4 regions of the Halalkalibacter oceani genome follow, and region 2 is predicted to be linked to each of the others. Evidence: predicted binding sites of a transcription regulator. Region 2 holds the regulator's gene; each other region holds the start of a gene.
The links. Region 2 encodes LexA, which represses DNA repair genes until DNA is damaged. Its sites were predicted from a motif close to CGAACATATGTTCG; they were not measured.

Region 1 (3,128 bases), on a different contig from region 2:
TCCTTCATAAGTCGTTTAGTTACAGTATTCATAATGCAGCAGATAAAAAATCAGTGAACTGTTTTCTCATTTGGAAGCATTTGTCCTTTTTTCGAAGGGTATTTTTGAGGAGATTGATCGATACTATACTATCGCTTTCTCATGATGAATAAAGGTGCTGATTTTATGAAAAAATGGCTTACCATGGTTTTTCTCCCCGTTGTTTTGTTGCTCTTTCTTTCTTTTCCTTTCACGGCTTACACTCACCCTTATATTATTGATTCATACGATGTTGTGATTGATGTCGGACACGGGGGCATTGATGGAGGAACCTCGGCAAACGGCGTGCTGGAAAAAGATCTCAATTTACTCTTCGGCCAAAAGCTGATGAAGGAGCTGCGTCAAAAATCGTATCACGTCGGGATCACACGATTACATGATTATTCCTTAAGCGATGACAGTCCGTTTCCTCATCTTCGCCGGCATATGAGGGATTTAACGCAGAGAAAATTAATTGCCGATGCACTTAAGCCAAAGGTTTTTATCAGTTTGCATGTTAATTGGTCTAAACATAACAAGCGGAGAGGTCCTGTCATTATTTATCAGGTGAGCGGAAAAAGCTATCACTTGGCGCGTATCGTTCAGGAGCACTTAAACAGCTATTACAATATGAAGAAGCGTCCGCAAAAAGGCACTCCTTACTTTTTAATGAAACACCTTGATATGCCTTCGATTATCGTCGAGCTGGGTTATATAAGCAACCGCGAGGATTTTCGTTTATTAACGGATGAAAAAGCGCAACATGACATCGTCGCTGTGCTCGTTCATGCGATCGAGGAATATCTCCTTCTTTACCCGGCTGATGAGGCGTGAATGTTTCCCCAATCAATTAAGCGACCTATATCATCATGTTTATAAATGAATAGGATGGATAGAAGGAGCTGAGCGGTATGGAAATTAACCTCATTGATGAAGGCATTCTTCCCCTTCTTGACGTGATGACAATATTGCTTATCGAGGATAATCCAGTCTTAGGAATTGTTCTGTTAGCTTTATTTAAATTCGCAACCGAAGAGAGGCTTGTCAGAATCTCGTTTATTTTGTTGATCATCGTGCTAAATACAATTACTTTCGAATAAAAACACCGTTGGACGGCCCTTCCCCATTGGAAAGAAAAGCCCTTCTCCAAAAAGGAGAAGAGCTTGTAAAAACCCAAACATGCGGCTGCATCCAAGTAAGCTATCGCATGCTTACAAAGGGAGCTTGTTGGCTATCATCTTCATCGTATATTGTTTCGCCGGCTTCCTCCACAATATAGCATTCACGAACCTGACCGTTGCCCTTCGTGTTCATATAAACCTTATACGGCCCCACTTGATAGACGTCTTCCGCGTTGTTCCTAATCAGTATCTCTTCAGTGAAAGCCTCCGTCAAACCATCGGAATCTACTTCCGTGACGCTGACTGTCAGCCTGTTCTGATTCCCATTAAGTCTCTCGACCGTAGCCAATGGCGTTGCGCTGTCAACATTGACGACCGGGAGAATGACGGCACCCCATTATATAAAACATGAGCTTTTATGTTTCATTCGCTTTGCAGCTTTTTTCTCCATCCATCCAAGCAAGGATGTGAACGAACATACATTTGCCATTTATTAGCCATTGAATAACAAATAAATATTCGCATATAATATGAATATCAAGCAAACACTTGTTCTCATTCAGGAGTGAATCATCATGAAAGTGATCTTTTTAGTTGATATGCAGTCATTTTACGCTTCGCTGGAAAAGGCTCGGGATCCGCGTTTAGATGATAAGCCGGTCATCGTCGCCGGTGACCCTAAACGCCGGTCTGGTGTTGTCTTAGCTGCTTGTCCCCTGGCGAAGAAGCGCGGTGTAAAAAACGCTTCAAGGCTGTGGGAAGCTTTACAGAAATGCCCGGAGGCTGTTGTCGTACCGCCGCGGATGGAGGACTATGTTAAAGCGGCGACTAGGATCACCGCGATCTTAGAAACATTCACCCCGCTAGTTGAACCTTATTCCATCGATGAACAATTTATGGATGTGACAGGGAGCCAAAAGCTATTCGGTTCGCCCTGTAAGATCGCCCGGATGGTTCAGACGGCAATCTGGGAAGAGTACAAGGTTCGAGCCAGGGTCGGAATCGGTGAAAATAAGGTCCTCGCTAAAATGGCTTGTGATAATTTTTCTAAAAAGAGTAAAGGCGGGGTCTTTTGGCTCAAAAAAGACGAACTTGAGGAACATCTGTGGCCGCTGCCCGTCGGTTCCATGTTCGGCGTTGGCTCACGCATGGAACAGCACTTACGTAACATGGCCATTCGGACGATTGGCCATTTGGCTGCCTGTCCGGTCGAGCGTCTTAAAAAGAGGTGGGGCATAAATGGTCATGTGCTTTGGATGACAGCGAACGGCATTGATTATTCACCAGTATCCATTGGCTCCCATCAGGGCGAAAAGACGATCGGCCATGGCATGACACTCCCTTACGATTATACGACCGAGCGGGATATTCGAGTCGTGCTGCTTGAGCTTTGCGAGGAAGTTTGCAGCCGCGCACGCCGCTCACACGTCATGGGTCAAACCGTCTCATTAAGCGTGTCAGGAGGGAGCTATAGGATACCGGCCGGCTTTCATCGACAGAAGACAATCGCCTCCGCTACAAACGTCACAATGGAGATGTACAGCTACATTTGCGAGCTGTTTGACAAGTTCTGGGATGGATTCCCGGTACGTCGATTAGCGGTATCGCTCGACAAATTGCAGTCGGATAAAGTCGTCCAACTGAGCTTGTTTGAGCAGGATAGAGACCGCCTCTTACAGATCGGTTCAGCCATGGACCGGATAAAGGGCCGCTACGGGCAAACGTCCATCATCCGCGCTTCCTCTTTACTTTCCCCGGGCCAGGCCCGCGAGCGCGCAGCTAAGATTGGGGGACACTACAAATGAGTGAGTATCTCAAGCGAAAAAACTTACTCTGGGAAGGAAGCAGATTCGTCCTTCCAGAGCAAAAGGCAGCCTATTTAGAGCATCAGGCCAATCAAAATAAGCTTCCTCCTCCACTGTTGGACGATCAGGCATTAATGGAAATCGGCATGATTGTGATGGATGCCCTCCAGCGGAAGCAGGAGGT
Region 2 (3,128 bases):
AGCCCCCTTAATGTGGCGGCGATATCATGAAAGGTCAGCTCGAGCTTTCTGAGACGGATAATCTCTTCAATCGGCGCTTCCTTCTTCTGGCGCCCGCCTGCATGCGTCCGCTTCAGATTCTGTTCCGGCCGATAGCCATTTTTGATCGCTGTTTTCATTCCTCTTTTGATTTTGCTATTTTGCAGCTTGCGCTGGTATTCCTCCACGATCGCTACAATTTCCAATACCATTTCATCCGCTTCAGACAGAAACAGCTCTCCTTGATCGCGGATCGATAACACCGTCACGTTCAGCTTACGGAGCTGGTGAAGCAGGGCGATCTTCGCATTTCCCCTGCCAAGTCTCGTATCATCCTGAATCAGCAGCGTGTCCGCTTTACCTTCCTGAAAAAGATCAAGGACAGCGAGCATTCCTTCCCGGTCGACTTCATAGCCGCTTGCCGTCTCTCTGATCTGCTCCACGACTTTCAGCTGCTTCTTTTCTGCCAACTGCAAAAGCTCCGTCAGCTGACGCCGTAATGAAGATTCCTGTTGCGCTTTTTCCGTACTGACGCGGCAATAAATTATCGCTGCTCCCATTCGTTTTCGTCACTCTCCGGCTCCATCTCTTCATTTGAATAAACAAACAGCCAATTGTCCTTCTCCATCGCTTGATTGAGTTGCAGTGGATGCGCCGGGCCGGCAAACAGGTCTTCCTCCAGCTGTTCGGCGTCATAGCCGACCTGTTGGTCTCCCCGATCGCTTGTTAAAAGAGCTGTATACATAAATACTAATGCGACAATCGCCAGTATGACAATAAATAATTCCTGTCCAGTAAGTCGTTTAATCATTTCGCTTCACCTCAAATAAGAATATCTGTTCGCTTTTATAATAATAAGAACAAGCGTTTGTGTCAATAGTTTTTTTAGAACTAACGTTTGCATTACATATGTTCGCATGGTACAATTTAGCTAAACAGGAAAGCGAATTGGGGTGACATGATGTCAAAGCTATCAAAGAGACAGCTTGAAATACTGGAATACATTAAAGACGAGGTAAGGAAAAAGGGATATCCGCCCTCTGTAAGAGAAATTGGAGAAGCCGTCGGTCTCGCTTCCAGTTCCACGGTACACGGTCACTTGTCCCGCCTTGAAAAGAAAGGCTACATCCGCCGGGACCCGACCAAGCCGAGAGCGATTGAGATTCTTCATTTGGATCATGAGGTTCAAGCTGTTAAGGAGCAAAAGACGACGTATGTTCCGATCATCGGAAAGGTCACTGCGGGGAATCCAATTACCGCGGTTGAAAATATTGAAGATTACCTGCCTCTGCCTGATCATCTCGGTTCACATGAGAATACATATGTTCTTGTGATTCAAGGGGACAGTATGATTGAAGCCGGAATTTTCGATGGAGATATGGTCATTGTCCGCCAGCAGCAATCGGCTGACAACGGGGATATTATCGTTGCGATGACAGAAGAAAACGAAGCCACCGTGAAGCGTTTCTTCCGCGAGAAGGATTACATTCGCCTTCAGCCGGAAAACTCAACAATGGCCCCGATTTTATTAAAGGATTGTACGGTTCTGGGAAAAGTGATCGGCGTTTTTCGGACGATTCACTAAGCAAACCCATATATTGCTGAAGCGCTTTGTTCTCATTAGAACGAGCGTTTTTTATTCTCGCTTTGAAAAAAAGAAGGAAACCCTTCCTCTCTGTACTTTGCCGAATGAACGAGCCATTTTAAAAATTCGACTTCCTTTTGGGTAAGCTTTCGGCCCAGCTGCTGCTCCAGCATCTTTTCCATTTCTTCTACTTTTTTGGCCAGCTTCAACTTCCTTCCTCCTTTTCTCATCTAAACTTTTTCAGCTCGCTGAAACGATTTTTCTTTAAAACAAATGAGGATATGACCAAGGTTTCCCTTTGACATATCCTGTATCCAGTATGTAAAAAGGTGAAGCGATCCTATCTATTATAAGGCTGGTGCTACTAAACACTTTTCAGCTCTCTTACTTTCAGTTCATTTTTTAACGTTTCAATGAAATCATGCTCTAACCCACACTTGATCGCTTCGGCTAATGCTTCCTGCAACTTATCATCAGTCAGCTTTTCAAGACTTTTGTTGTAGCACGTTATGTACATGTCGTTCATCCTTCCCTTATTTATTACTGATAAATACCCACTATCTTCATTCTTAAAACGTAATTTTTTCCTAATTCCACTCATGAAAGCAGTGCTTTGTATAGGATGACAGCCTGAGTCAAACAATAATAAAGGCAGCGGCATCTTGTTGACTTTTAGGAGGGCAAAGTATGAATGAACAGCAACAGCTTTATGCAGAAATTTACCGGACAAAAGAAAAACTTCTCGAGTTAAATTCAAATTACTGGGACTTATACTCTGACTTTTCTACCTGGTACTTCTGGGTTAATTTACTGACGATCCTATTACCTCTCTTTTATTTGTATAAAAAGCTTGATCGGACAAGGTTTTTTGAAATATCATTTTATGGCTATACCGCCCATGTTCTCTGGTCAAATATTGATCAAATGCTTTCGATGTATAACCTGATTGATCATCCTCACCGCTTAACGTATGTCCTGCCGTCCGGAATCACGATCACTGCAGTGCTCTTTCCGGTAACATTCATGTTGTTGTATCAATATTGCAGCAATCGTCAGAAAAGCTTTTTCCTTTATGCCATTTTCGTTTCCGTCTTTTTTTCTTTTGGGCTTGCAGGATTTTCAAGGCTAATTGGCCTCCTTACGATGCACAAGGGAATGAATCTGTTTTATTTATTTCTGATTGACATTTTAGTCGCTTATGCTGCTTATGCATTTACGGCTTTGTTCAAATACTTAAAACAAAGGAAACCGGTGATATAGCAAACAGAAGTCAACAAAGGCTGTCGACTTCTGTTTTTTTCATTTGTTAGTGCCTCTTTTATATTCAGCCCCAAAGCTTCTCTACTTTTAACGGAACGTATACTTTGTCGCTTTTGATCGCTTTATGAATAATCGGATTTTTAAATTGATTGCGCAATTCCTTCTCCAGCTGTTTGCGTCTTTCGGCCGCCTGCTTACTCATGCTCATGTCAAGATTGTCTTTTTCCATTTCGCTCTCTCCTTTTCTTGATGTTTACCTGTCTTA
Region 3 (3,128 bases), on a different contig from region 2:
TGACCAGGCTCTGTTTCATTCCGGCAGCGCGGAAATTCGTGAGGATGCGCTCAATGTGGTCGAGCAAATTTCAGATTTGCTTATTTCAGATCCACCGCGCCGCATTGTCGTCGCCGGTCATACGGATAACGTGCCGATTCAAAATGCAAAGTACCGGTCCAATTGGGATTTAAGTGCTGATAGAGCGTTGAATTTCACGAAAATCCTGCTTGAGAATGAAGAGCTTGATCCAAGCCTGTTAAGCGCCACCGGCTATAGTGAATACCAGCCGGTTGCCTCGAATGATACGCCGGAGGGCAGAGAGAGAAACCGCAGGGTGGAAGTGTTAATCCTGCCGAATGAAAGTCTTAGTGAGAGGTAAAAGAAGGCGAAGTATGGTACGATAGAAAGCGGATCGTGTAAACGAACTGAGTAAGAGGTAAAGGGGTAGGACAAACGAATGATCGATGTAGGACTGGCACTTTTCGCCCCGTTTCTCTTAATGGTTGTGGTGACCCGGATAACGTTTAGTTTGCTGGGAGCTTGTATCGTGACTTTTATGGTGCTCTTTGTCGTCCTTGACAGCCATGCCCAGCCGTGGCCAATCATGATTCTGACACTGCTGTCATTTGCCGGGGGCTTTGCCGTAGCGAAAAAAAGGTTGAAACGAATACAAGGAATGTAGAAGCAAGCCTAAAACAAAAGGGTGATAGTTCCCTTTTGTTTTAGGCTATTTTAATAGGTAAGAATGTTACGCGGATGGCGTAAAGACTCCTCGCTTCATGGCTTCACCCGCCACCCACTCATAATGAAGCTGCAGAAAAAGTATGATTTTCACTTTTTCAGCAGCTTCTATTTGAAAATCCTGACAAAAAAATAAGCACATTCGTTCGCTTTGTTTGTGTTTTTTTAAAGTGGCTATGGTATAATTATGTTTGTTCTCATAGAGGAATCTGTTTTCTTTTAAGAGGAAAAGGAAAGGAAAATAACGATATTGTTTAAAGATTCGGCAACAGTGCTATGCTGAGAAGATAGAGATTCGGAGGAGGTTATATCGTTGGAGCGATCGTTTGAACTTGTGTCCCCGTATGAGCCGCAGGGTGATCAGCCCCGGGCGATTGCGGAAATCGTTGAAGGGCTGCAAAGAGGCGAAAGGCATCAAACTTTACTCGGTGCGACGGGGACAGGGAAGACGTTTACGATGTCGAATGTGATCCAGGCAGTGAATAAACCAACGCTTGTGATGGCTCATAATAAAACACTTGCCGGGCAGCTTTACAGTGAGTTTAAAGAATTCTTCCCGAATAATGCAGTTGAATACTTTGTCAGTTATTACGATTACTATCAGCCGGAGGCCTATGTGCCAAGCTCTGATACGTTTATAGAAAAGGATGCCAGCATCAATGATGAAATTGATAAGCTGCGTCACTCGGCGACAAGCGCCTTATTTGAGCGGAGAGATGTGATTATTATCGCCAGTGTCTCGTGCATTTACGGGTTAGGGTCGCCGGAAGAATATCGTGATCTCGTCGTCTCTCTCCGCGTCGGAATGGAGATGGACCGCAATGAGCTTTTGCGTAATCTCGTCGATATCCAATATGATCGAAATGACATCAACTTCGTCCGCGGAACTTTCCGCGTTCGCGGCGATGTTGTTGAGATCTTTCCCGCCTCTCGCGATGAACAGTGCATCCGGGTCGAGTTTTTTGGTGATGAAATTGACCGGATGACCGAAGTCGATGCTCTGACGGGCGAGATTAAGGGAGAGCGTAATCATGTCGCGATTTTCCCGGCTTCCCACTTCGTTACGCGGGAAGAAAAGCTGAAAAAAGCAATCGCCAATATCGAAGTCGAGCTGGAGGAAAGACTGAAGGAGCTGAAGGACCAAGGGAAGCTGTTGGAGGCACAGCGGCTTGAACAGCGTACGCGCTATGATCTTGAGATGATGAGTGAAATGGGTTTTTGCTCAGGGATTGAGAATTACTCCCGCCATCTTACATTGCGTGAAGCCGGTGCAACGCCGTACACGTTGCTCGATTTCTTTCCTGACGACTTTCTCCTTATCGCCGACGAGTCTCATGTCACCTTGCCACAGGTGCGCGGGATGTTTAACGGAGACAGGGCGAGGAAACAGGTTTTAGTCGATCACGGCTTCCGTCTGCCTTCCGCCCTGGATAATCGTCCGCTCCGGTTTGAAGAGTTTGAAGCGAAAGTCCATCAGGCTGTTTATGTCTCGGCGACTCCGGGTCCTTACGAGCTGGAGCATACACCGAAAATGGTCGAGCAGATCATCCGGCCGACAGGATTGCTTGATCCGACGATTGATGTCAGACCGATCGAAGGACAAATAGATGATTTGATTGAGGAAATTCACTTGCGCACAGCGCGTAATGAACGGGTGCTTGTGACAACGTTAACAAAGAAAATGTCGGAAGACTTAACCGATTATTTGAAAGAAATCGGCATCCGGGTCCGCTATCTTCACTCGGAAGTGAAGACGCTTGAGCGGATTGAAATTATTCGTCAGCTCCGGCTCGGCTCGTTTGACGTGCTGGTCGGAATTAACCTGTTGCGGGAAGGGCTTGATATTCCTGAAGTATCGCTCGTCGCGATTCTTGACGCGGACAAGGAAGGCTTTCTCCGGGCCGAGCGTTCCCTCATTCAAACGATTGGACGGGCGGCGCGAAATGAAAACGGTCATGTCATCATGTATGCCGATAAAATCACGAATTCGATGCGGATTGCCATCGATGAGACGGCGAGACGCCGGACCATTCAGGAAGAGCATAATCGCAAGCACGGCATTACGCCGAAAACGATTCAGAAGAGCATCCCGGATGTGATTCAGGCGACAATGGTCGCGGAGGATGCAGAAGCAAAAAGCTATGGCGCACCAGCTGCAGCCTCATTAAGCAAAAAAGACAGAAAAGCAATGATCGAACGAATGGAACAGGAAATGAAAGAAGCAGCGCGTAATCTTAATTTTGAACGGGCGGCTGAGCTTCGTGACCTTGTTCTTGAATTGAAAGCGGAAGGGTGAGGACCTTGGCATTAGAAAAGATCGTCGTAAAAGGAGCACGCTCTCATAATTTAAAAAACATTGATGTGACCATTCCGCGGGATAAACTTGTCGTATTGACAGGACTGTC
Region 4 (3,128 bases), on a different contig from region 2:
TTCCCTAAATAAATCGTAAAGTGATACCGCTCATTACCAGCCTGTATAATAAAAGAACCAGAACGGCTCGGATGGCCGCTCGCCAAAAAACCAATCGACTGAGTTCCAAGCGATCCTTGCTCAAATCTCATCTCATCCAGCGGATAAGCTTTCGATAAATAAACATCATAAAAGGAAAAGCGAATGAGGTATTCTTTCCTCGTATTATCAAATCTTACAGAGGTGGGCCGGCCTGAAGACATCGCCACTTGCTGAGCAAGAAGCAAATCAGCCTTTATTTGTTGCGCAGCAAAATCTGACTGGTAGTCAGGTGACATTTCATGGGGAATCCTAACAAGCGGGAGAAGAATCAGCGTTGCCAAAATAGAGAGAACAACTAAATTTTCAATCAGAGTAAAACCATTCGGAGTCTGTTTCATGAGGATGAAGGCTCACTCACAATGCCTTCATTAAACACGGGGATCGAACCGTCGGGGCATTCAATGCTCTCGACATAGCGACCGGAGACAAGATCACTCAGCTCATTAAGCTCATCTCCTGTTTCAATTTCATATGCGTGAACCTGTGTCTGCAACAGCTTAATCGTCGCTTCACATCCTTTATCAGCAGCGACCTCATTGTTTTTCGCCATATTAGGAATGGCGATTAACAACAAAACAGAGATAACCATCAACACAACGAGCATTTCAATTTTCATATGTAGTTCCTATGATTTTAACAAGCTGTAGATTTGTGATGAGATCAATGGTTGAAGATATATGGATGTTGCTATAGATTTGAAAAACAAACGTAAATAATCTGTCTTGTTTTGTCGAACGACTGTTTATTTTTGACCTCCACTTTTATAATGTAAGAAGATAATCTTAGGAGGAATGACATGTATTTATTCTTTGTTTTATTGTCCTTTTTGTCTTTTGTGGCTTTCTTCATTGCATTAATAAGACCATCTCTTTTCAAATTTAAAAACCGCAAACAATCATCATTATTCCTTGGTGGCGCAATTATTATCTTTTTCATCACAGCTATAGTAACAACACCTCTACCTGATGCGCAGGAAGTTACAGCAGATGCAGAAGATACAGAATTAAACGACCAATTAACCCTAGACGATAAAGAGGAAGAAATCACAAAAGAGCAACTAACATTAGAGCTTATTGAAGCCACATTTGATGCCGAAAATAAGATAATCACTGTTAAGGGGAAAACCAACTTAGCTGATGGAATTGAAATCGGTGTTAGTCTTGAAGGAGAAAATGAATACGACTTCCCTGTAATGCCGGGATTTGGCATTGTAGAAAACGGCGGGTTCTCTGTCACTCTTGGCGAAGGTGATACAATTGAAAATGGCCACTACCCAATAAAAGCAAGTTTTGGCTCTTACGATAATGAAGTGGTTAATGAGGTATATGGTGACTACAATAATTTCATTAATTCTTTTGATATTCCAGGCTCAGTCGAAGAGACCGATATTGGATTTAATGTAAATAAGATTCCCCTTGGCGAAATTGAAATTACAGAAGGGTTCACTGCAGAAGAAGTTAAACAGCTAGAACTTGAACAGAAAAAGTCCATAGCTGAAGAAATTAGTTTCGCACATCTTAATAAAAATCCAGATAGGTATGCGGGCGAATATGTGAAATACACTGGTGAAATCGTTCAAATACAAGAAGGTGATGGTTGGACAATAATTCGTTTAGCGGTCACAGAATCAAGTTACGGTTATGATTTTAATGATATTGTTTGGGTAGAGTACGAAGGATATACTGATTTTATTGATGAGGATATAGTAACCGTATACGGTACAATAATGGGATCTCATTCATATACTTCGCAAGCCGGTTGGGAAATAACAGTGCCAGCTTTATTAGCTGATATTATCGAGTGACTAAAGGGCCTTAATCGGCTCTTTTTTTATCCCCTTTATACGAACGTACATTTCCATTTTTTGATCGTTGTATACGAACTCACATTCGCATATAATAATACAAAAACGAGGTGGCACACCATGAAATACAACAAGCTTACACCGGGACAGAATTTAATTTGGGAAAGCTATAGGATCATGCTGCCCAAACAGGTAGAAGAGATCAAACGACTTAAGGCTGAAAAGAGAAAACTTCCATCTCCTCAGCTAGATGATCAAGAGCTTAAACGACTCGGTGTTTTGATTCTTGATGCTCTCCGGCATGGGTTAGAACTGCGCGTTACTTATTGGCATGATGGCTATTATCGAGAGGCGTCGGGTGTTGTGGACTTAGTTGACGAAGAGCACCGTCAAATCAGAGTGGAACTTGCTGATGGGAATTATATCTACATAAAGTTTGAACAACTAAAATATGCCGAAAGGATTTGATCGCTATGCCGATTTTACAGGACGAAGGCATTCGTAAGTTAGCTCAACGCTTTATATTCCTCCCTCTTGCCCGACGAGTTTTTGAGCAGGATCGACTTAAGGTCGAACAGGCAAATTTTAAAATTCCTTCTTTGTACACTGAGTTGATCGACAATGCGATCAGCAAAATCACGACGGATTTAAGGGATTTGAGGAAAGAAATGCGTAGAACCGGACTTAGTGTTTATGAGCAGGAAGCGGGATATTTACTGGTATGTAAGAGGTATCAGTTAGAGGTCAGCTACACCCCCGATTCGATGCGCCGTCATGTGGGGGAGTTGATGCAACAATATTTAAAATAAGGAGGGCTTTAAATGGAAGAGATAAATCTCACTCGTATTTTTAAAGACATGGAGGAATCCGTGGAGGAAGTTGCTAAAAGGTATGATTTAGACCCGCGAACAGTAATATTCATACTTGCGGGTATTATTAAGAGTAAGTCTGTCGAATAAGGTTTGCAGCCCTTGTTTACGAGAGAGGGGCTTTCATTATTTCATGAAGGTATTTCAACCTACATGTCGAAATATGGGATTAAACTCACAACTAAAGGAGATGAGGTGGATAATGAGAAAACGATCGCTGTTATTTAAATCATCATTGCTCGCTCGGTTTAATCGTTTGGCGGTATAGGTATGACAGTAACAACAAGTGGCGCTATCACCGCAATTAGATTACCCTAAGTCGGACCTAAAGATCTATCTCTGACAACGTGAGGATAGCACGAATTACTGCTAGA

Region 1: a site for LexA is predicted at 1,612-1,625, ahead of ABMB67_RS22905 (DNA polymerase IV). Genes of this name have one in related genera too.
Region 3: a site for LexA is predicted at 859-872, ahead of uvrB (excinuclease ABC subunit UvrB). Genes of this name have one in related genera too.
Region 4: a site for LexA is predicted at 1,960-1,973, ahead of ABMB67_RS15285 (YolD-like family protein). Genes of this name have one in related genera too.

Annotation. Positions count from the first base shown of each region.
Region 1 is NZ_JBEPKD010000046.1:6,427-9,554, forward strand. It holds gene ABMB67_RS22895 (N-acetylmuramoyl-L-alanine amidase family protein) at 166-852, shown strand; gene ABMB67_RS22900 (hypothetical protein) at 930-1,118, shown strand; gene ABMB67_RS22905 (DNA polymerase IV) at 1,715-2,944, shown strand; gene ABMB67_RS22910 (YolD-like family protein) at 2,941-3,128, shown strand, end outside.
Region 2 is NZ_JBEPKD010000001.1:19,627-22,754, reverse strand. It holds gene ABMB67_RS00120 (YneB family resolvase-like protein) at 1-578, opposite strand, end outside; gene ABMB67_RS00115 (hypothetical protein) at 563-829, opposite strand; gene lexA (transcriptional repressor LexA) at 980-1,603, shown strand; gene ABMB67_RS00105 (hypothetical protein) at 1,639-1,812, opposite strand; gene sda (sporulation histidine kinase inhibitor Sda) at 1,968-2,120, opposite strand; gene ABMB67_RS00095 (hypothetical protein) at 2,291-2,863, shown strand; gene ABMB67_RS00090 (hypothetical protein) at 2,928-3,092, opposite strand.
Region 3 is NZ_JBEPKD010000021.1:8,328-11,455, forward strand. It holds gene motB (flagellar motor protein MotB) at 1-361, shown strand, start outside; gene ABMB67_RS17835 (DUF2198 family protein) at 440-664, shown strand; gene uvrB (excinuclease ABC subunit UvrB) at 1,037-3,019, shown strand; gene uvrA (excinuclease ABC subunit UvrA) at 3,025-3,128, shown strand, end outside.
Region 4 is NZ_JBEPKD010000015.1:18,978-22,105, forward strand. It holds gene comGD (competence type IV pilus minor pilin ComGD) at 1-419, opposite strand, end outside; gene comGC (competence type IV pilus major pilin ComGC) at 416-697, opposite strand; gene ABMB67_RS15280 (hypothetical protein) at 878-1,885, shown strand; gene ABMB67_RS15285 (YolD-like family protein) at 2,006-2,353, shown strand; gene ABMB67_RS15290 (YhjD family protein) at 2,359-2,694, shown strand; gene ABMB67_RS15295 (hypothetical protein) at 2,707-2,844, shown strand.